3 regions of the Bradyrhizobium paxllaeri genome follow, and region 2 is predicted to be linked to each of the others. Evidence: predicted binding sites of a transcription regulator. Region 2 holds the regulator's gene; each other region holds the start of a gene.
What was found. Region 2 encodes LexA, which represses DNA repair genes until DNA is damaged. Its sites were predicted from a motif close to TGTTCNNNNTGTGTTCNG; they were not measured.
Positions count from the first base shown of each region.

Region 1 (2,267 bases), 4.2 Mb from region 2:
CCATGCGTCAGGGATCCGGCCCTTTTTCATCAGGAATGCATAAAGCGTAGTCACGAGCTCGGCGTGGGCAGCCGGCGCGATCTTGCGGTAATCCGGGATCGCGCAGGCGTCCCACAGCCGTTCCACGGCGCCTGCGCCGTGGGCCATGTCCCTCACCTCGCCGTCGCGGGCGGCGTGATCGAGCACGCGCTGGTCCTCGGCGATCGGCGCGCGGGTCAGAACCTCGTGCCCCGGCGGCAGCGCCAGCGAGACCTGCAAGCTCCCGAGCGAGGAGAAATCCAGTTTCGAATTGCGCCACTGCAGCATTTTGACGCTGTCGAACGTGTGGTTCTGCAGCGCGTTTACGAGCTCCGGCTCGAACGGCGCGCAGCGTCCCGTCGTACCAAATGTGCCGTTGCGGGTGGCGCGCCCGGCGCGGCCCGCGATCTGCGCGAACTCGGCGGGCGTGAGGCGTCGGAACTGATAGCCGTCATACTTGCGATCCGAGGCGAAGGCGACGTGATCGACGTCGAGGTTCAGCCCCATGCCGACCGCGTCGGTGGCGACGAGGTAATCGACGTCGCCGTTCTGGAACATCGCGACCTGCGCATTGCGCGTGCGGGGCGAGAGCGAGCCGAGCACAACAGCAGCGCCGCCATGCTGGCGCCGGATCAACTCCGCGATCGCGTAAACTTCATCGGCCGAGAACGCGACGATGGCCGTTCTGCGCGGCTGCCGCGTGATCTTGCGATCGCCGGCGAATTCGAGCTGCGACAGCCGCGGACGCGTGATGATCGACGCGCCGGGCAGCAGCCGCTCGATGATCGGGCGCATCGTCGCAGCGCCCAGCAGCAGCGTCTCATCGCGGCCGCGGCGATGCAGGATGCGGTCGGTGAAGACATGCCCGCGCTCGAGATCGGCGGCGATCTGGATTTCGTCGACGGCGAGAAACGACACGTCGAGATCCCTCGGCATCGCTTCGACCGTCGAGACCCAGTAGCGTGGATTCTTCGGCTTGATCTTCTCCTCGCCGGTGACGAGCGCGACGCTCTCAACGCCCGCGCGATCGGCGATCTTGTTGTAGACCTCGCGCGCGAGCAGGCGCAGCGGCAGGCCGATCACGCCGGACGAATGCGCCAGCATGCGCTCGATGGCGAGATGGGTCTTGCCGGTATTGGTCGGCCCGAGCACGGCAGTAACGCCCGCGCCGGGCGCGCGTTCGGTTGCGAACGTGGAAGGAGAGAAAGCCATCGATGCAGGTGTTTCTATTAAGCGCTGGCGTTCAAGCCGTCATTGCGAGGAGCGAAGCGACGAAGCAATCCATTGTTCCTTTGCCGCGCCATGGATTGCTTCGCTACGCTCGCAATGACGGAAGCCTTTCTGGTCGCTCGGCGTCAATTCGGCCGATTCTGTTTCACTTTGCGACGGCGATGCGGTCGCGGCTTAAGCTCTGGAACGAGTCTGGAACGAATCCAGTCCGAATCGCTGACTCCTCCCGAGACCCGATACGTTCACCGCAACATCTCGCGCTGACACGCCAGGGGCGGCACTAGATCAAGTTTACGCGGGCTCCACAAGCGACGGTTTCGGGACCAAATTCTTAAAGAGTGGAGTCGAATCAGAAGTGGGTAAGAGTCAAGGCGGATTCAGCAAACTCCCGCCGCGCCGTCGTCCCTGCGAACGCAGGGACCCATAACCACAGGCGCTCATTGGTTGGCGCCGGCAGTAACTCCGAGTCCCTCAATCCGCACGGCCGCGGCGTATGGGTCCCTGCTTTCGCAGGGACGACGGCGGAGCGTGGATTGCGAGCGCCGACCGAACCCTCAATTCGTCTTCGCTACCCTCGGCGGCGTCGCCGTCGTGACAAACGACGTCGCTTCCAGCATCGCCAGGCCAAACGGCGTCGGGATGGTCATGCGGAAGGGAACCAGGACCCGGGTTCCCGTGATCGGCACCAGCGTGACTTCCATCTTCCGCTCGGTGGCGAGGTATTTGATCACGGGCCGATCGGGGATGTAGCCCGCAACCGGCGTAAAATAGATCGCGCAGACGATCGCCGGCCCGTGATAGCCGCGCTCCGCCTTGACCGTTTCCATCCGCTTGTAATCGAGCTTGAGGTCGTAGCGCATGCGCCCGTCGAAAATGCCGGTGCCGGTGCGGCAGGCATCCGGCGTCATCACCTCGCCATTCCCTGGCACCCGCACCATCGAGCCGGTCATGGGATCGAGCACGCCCTTGCGGTGTGCCTCGGTGACGACAACGCGGTCCGGATCGACCGGCGGCGCCGG
Region 1 is NZ_CP042968.1:416,422-418,688, reverse strand. It holds gene LMTR21_RS01945 (helicase-related protein) at 1-1,230, opposite strand, end outside; gene LMTR21_RS01940 (DUF3108 domain-containing protein) at 1,803-2,267, opposite strand, start outside.
Region 1: a site for LexA is predicted at 1,431-1,448, ahead of LMTR21_RS01945 (helicase-related protein). Genes of this name have one in related genera too.

Region 2 (2,267 bases):
CGCTCGCTGGAGGCCGAAGGCGTCGCGATGGCGTTCTGGCGGATCGCGATGCGGCCGGGCAAGCCGATGATGCACGGGCGGCTCGGCGCGATGCGGGTGATCGGCCTGCCCGGCAATCCCGTCTCTTCCTATGTCTGCGGCTTCCTGTTTCTGGTGCCGCTGATTCGCGCATTATCGGGCCGCGACCACGTCCATCACGTCAGAGAAAGCGCCCTGCTCGGCCGCGACCTCGCCGCCAACGACCAGCGCGAGGATTATCTGCGCGCGCGCCTCGAGGCGCGCGAAGACGGCACGCTGATCGCTGTGCCGGTGAACCATCAGGACTCCTCGCTCTTGGGGAATCTCGCTGCGGCACAGGCATTAGTGATACGTCCGCCATTCGCGCCGGCGGCGCCCAAGGGCTCGTCGTGCGAGCTGTTGCGGCTGCCGGAATGACGCCACAGGGCGCGTCTCGGACAGAAACCTTGACGCGTTCACCTGAAATTAAGTGGTTGCGGAACACATATCGAACATATAGTGTCCGTTCATGATTTGTTTCGACTGCTGGTGTCTCTGCCTGGGAGTTTGGGCGCTCCCGCCATCTGGGCGCTGAAGATTCGAAACGACGACGCCAACCGGGGAATTGCTCGCGATGCTTACGCGCAAACAGTATGAACTTCTGCGTTTCATCAATGAACGGCTGAAAGAGGCCGGCGTGCCGCCTTCATTCGACGAGATGAAGGACGCGCTCGACCTGCGCTCGAAATCCGGAATCCACCGCCTCATTACGGCGCTGGAGGAGCGCGGCTTCATCCGCCGCCTGCCCAACCGCGCCCGCGCCATCGAAGTCATCAAGCTGCCGGAGCTCGCCGCTGCCGGCAATGGCCGCCGCGGCTTCACGCCGAGTGTGATCGAAGGCACGCTCGGCAAGCGTACAGTGAGCTTGCCCGCCGCCGAGGATGACGGCAATCGCCCGGTCGCGGTGCCCGTGATGGGCCGGATCGCCGCCGGCACGCCGATCGAGGCGCTGCAGACCCGCAGCCACACCATCAGCGTGCCGCCCGATATGCTCGGCTCGGGCGAGCATTACGCGCTCGAAGTACGCGGCGATTCCATGGTCGAGGCCGGCATCCTCGACGGCGACATGGCGCTGATTCAGCGCAACGAGACCGCCGACACCGGCGACATCGTGGTGGCGCTGATCGACGAGGAGGAAGCTACGCTGAAACGCTTCCGCCGCCGCGGCGCCTCCATCGCGCTGGAGCCTGCCAACGCCGCCTATGAAGTCCGCATCCTGCCGCCGAACCGGGTCCGGATTCAGGGCAGGCTGATCGGCCTTTACCGCAAGTACTGAACAATGTGCCGTCCTGCAGACATCCGTAAGAACCCCGGCCGTTCCTCGGCCGGGGTTTTTTGCTGCGGGCGTGGAACCAATGCGCGTTATCGCGTTTGTGAATTTGGCGCAGTGGGTCAGTCGCAGAATTGCCCAGAAACAAGAAAAGACTCTGCGCCATGTCCACTCTGATAGGGGCCTGTGCCTCCTTGAAAGACACGGGTCAGCTATCTCAAATGAGGGAGCCATCCGATGTGTGACTATAGCCTGCATGCTGTGGCTACCCGGCCTGCCCAGGTCGGCGAGACGCTGATCACCACGACGTTCCGCGGTACATCGACCCGCGGCTTTGCGTCGGAACGCGAGCCAGCAGTGGCGGTCTGCATGCTTCCCGGCACCGAACTGGCGTTCGCCGAGGACGTCAAATACGACAACCGCTGGATCTGGACGCGAACCACCGACTGGCGGGTCGGCAAGTTCAATCAGATCGAACCCGAAGTCGCCGACCGTCATCATGACGCGATCGAATTTCCCGATGGAAGCCATGTGCTGGTGACGCAACTTTGCGAAGGCCAGCGCGCGACCGTGCTGCAATTGCCGGTGGTTCAGACCGGTGGCGAGCGTGCACCAAAGGTGACGGAAGCGCGTCCAGCCGCTTCGATCGTGACTGGATAGACGAGACGCGCATGCGATCCGCCGGTTCAGGCCGGCGGATCATGGTGATGTGTTTTTCAAAATCCGACACCGAGGGGGCAACCGGTGGTCAACAAGGTTACATGGCAAAGGGCTGGACGCGTCACCGAGCCCGGACGTTACATGTTCAGATACGGCTGGCTCACGATCACGGCCGAAGATCTTGCGGTCTGGCAGCAATTTCCCGACGCATCGTTCACGCTGGTCAACCTGCCGTCACCTCCCGACGCACCGGAAGAATTCCACCTCGGCGCGTTCGAGA
Region 2 is NZ_CP042968.1:4,596,682-4,598,948, forward strand. It holds gene LMTR21_RS21950 (molybdopterin molybdotransferase MoeA) at 1-435, shown strand, start outside; gene lexA (transcriptional repressor LexA) at 632-1,333, shown strand; gene LMTR21_RS21960 (hypothetical protein) at 1,565-1,987, shown strand; gene LMTR21_RS21965 (hypothetical protein) at 2,129-2,267, shown strand, end outside.

Region 3 (2,267 bases), 110 kb from region 2:
TGTCGTCTTCGTTGTCGGACAAAGGGGAATCCAGTCAGTTCTCAGTCGGGAATCATATAGCGCATCGGGGGTCCGATAACCACCCCGTAGCTTTCAGGAGGAGCTGTTTTTCCGCTCGTTTTTTCATGGACTTACGGCATCGCAAGAAGGTTTTTTGGCTGCTGCTGGAACGGCCATTTCCGGGCCGGAACGAAGCCGTCAAAACGGTGTTTTATTACCTCTTTCTATGGGCCGAAAACCACCGCATGCATGATCCGGCCCGGCAGGAAGGTGAACACGCCGGCGACGATCAGCGCGCCGAAGAAGATCGAGATCATCGCCTTCTTGTGCGCGCCGGCATTGTGCCGGCGGGCATGCAGCACCGCGAGCACCAGCATGATCGGCGCAAAGATCGAGAGCAGATGAATTGGGCTGAACGGTCCGAGCAGACGGATCTCGTGGATCCAGAACGAACTGATTGCGACCGTAAACATCAGCACCACCCAGATCCAGCCGATGGTCCGGTGCGGCAACGTCCCTTTTGGTGCGGCGAACTGAACTATGCCAAGTGCAAACGCCGCCATCGCGGCGAAGGCGTGTAGCGGGATGGTCCCGGGGGCCTCCAGCAGCGGTGCGAGGCTCATCGGTAGGCGCTCCAGATCCGATTGGCGTTCGGGGCTGGGAGCAGCTTAGGTGAAATACCTCATGTAAATATTAAAACCATAACGGCCGGGGCGAACCGGCCGCACGCTCAGATCGCAAATACGCCCACAAGCGCAGTCAGCCGAATGCCGCTCGTTCTTGCATCGGCGCATTGAAGTAGGCCCGGCGCAAAGCCCGTTCCCGCCAACGAATTTCCTGCGAGGGCAATGTGCCGCCGGAACGCCCTGCTCCAGAACGAGCCTTCACTAGAAGACCCTGCGCTAGAACGGGATGTCGTCGTCCATGTCGCTGTTGCGGCCGCCGGCCGCTACCGCCCGCCGCGGTGCCGACGAGACCGGACCGCTGGAGCCGAAATCGCCTCCGTCGTCGGAGCCGAAGCTGCCGCCTCCGCCGCCGCCGCGGCCATCAAGCATGGTCAGGGTCGAGTTGAAACCCTGCAGCACGACTTCGGTCGAGTATTTCTCGACGCCGCTCTGGTCGGTCCATTTGCGGGTCTGCAGCGCGCCCTCGATGTAAACCTTGGCGCCCTTCTTCAGATACTGCTCGACAATCTTGCAAAGCGGTTCGGAGAAGATCACGACGCGGTGCCACTCGGTCTTTTCCTTGCGCTCGCCGGTGCCCTTGTCGCGCCAGGTCTCCGAGGTCGCGATGCTCAGATTGGCGATCGGCCGCCCGTCCTGTGTACGCCGGATCTCCGGATCCTTGCCGAGGTTGCCGACCAGAATCACCTTGTTCACACTTCCCGCCATCGCCGCTCTCCACTCGATATCGCCGGCAAAAATCACTGGCCCGGCGGCTGTCGCCGGACGTTCTTCAATTCTTGACCTGCCGCTTGACCTGTCGCCTGTCCGCTTTGGACATCCGAACCGGACCCTATACGCTCGCAGGCCCCGCTGACTTGGCGATCCCTCGCCAAGCCGGCGGTTATCCACATATAGCATCGCCCGGACGCGCGTTCCAGCTTTGTTCCCGCCAACACCCACTAGGGCCTGGCCGCGACGTTACAACCGCCAAGCGAATTCCGGGAACCCACGGAGAGCCGAAATGGAACCCGAAAGCCCCCTTTTCGGTTCCAATTATACCAGCGTAATCATGGTGTTGTGCATATAACTTGGCTCTCACCTGTTGCACCCGGGACACGCCATTTTCGCGCGAGTCGCGATATAGAATTACCCATCGGCGCGGGCGTTCGCGTCATCACGGCAACGCTTCGGGACCAACGGGAAGCGGGCAAGAGCTGGAGATCAGAGGATGAAGAAGTTTCTGTTAGGTACGGTTGCTCTCATCGCGTTTGCTGCGCCTGCGGCCGCCGCCGACCTTGCGGCGCGCCCCTATACCAAGGCGCCGCCGGCGCCGGTCGCCGTGGTGTATGACTGGAGCGGTTTCTACATCGGCGCCAACGGCGGCTGGGGTTCGAGCCGCAAGTGCTGGGATCTCACCAACGACGGCATCGGTCCTATCGTTCCGGCCTTCCCCGAAGGCTGTCACGATGCAACCGGCGGCACCGCCGGCGGTCAGCTCGGCTATCGCTGGCAGGCCGGCACTTGGGTGTTCGGTCTTGAAGGCCAGGGCAACTGGGCCGACTTCCAGGGCAACAATGTGAGCCTGTTCGATCCGACGCTCCG
Region 3 is NZ_CP042968.1:4,487,023-4,489,289, forward strand. It holds gene gyrA (DNA gyrase subunit A) at 1-22, opposite strand, end outside; gene LMTR21_RS21425 (DUF2306 domain-containing protein) at 225-623, opposite strand; gene LMTR21_RS21430 (single-stranded DNA-binding protein) at 903-1,391, opposite strand; gene LMTR21_RS21435 (outer membrane protein) at 1,894-2,267, shown strand, end outside.
Region 3: a site for LexA is predicted at 1,596-1,613, ahead of LMTR21_RS21430 (single-stranded DNA-binding protein). Genes of this name have one in related genera too.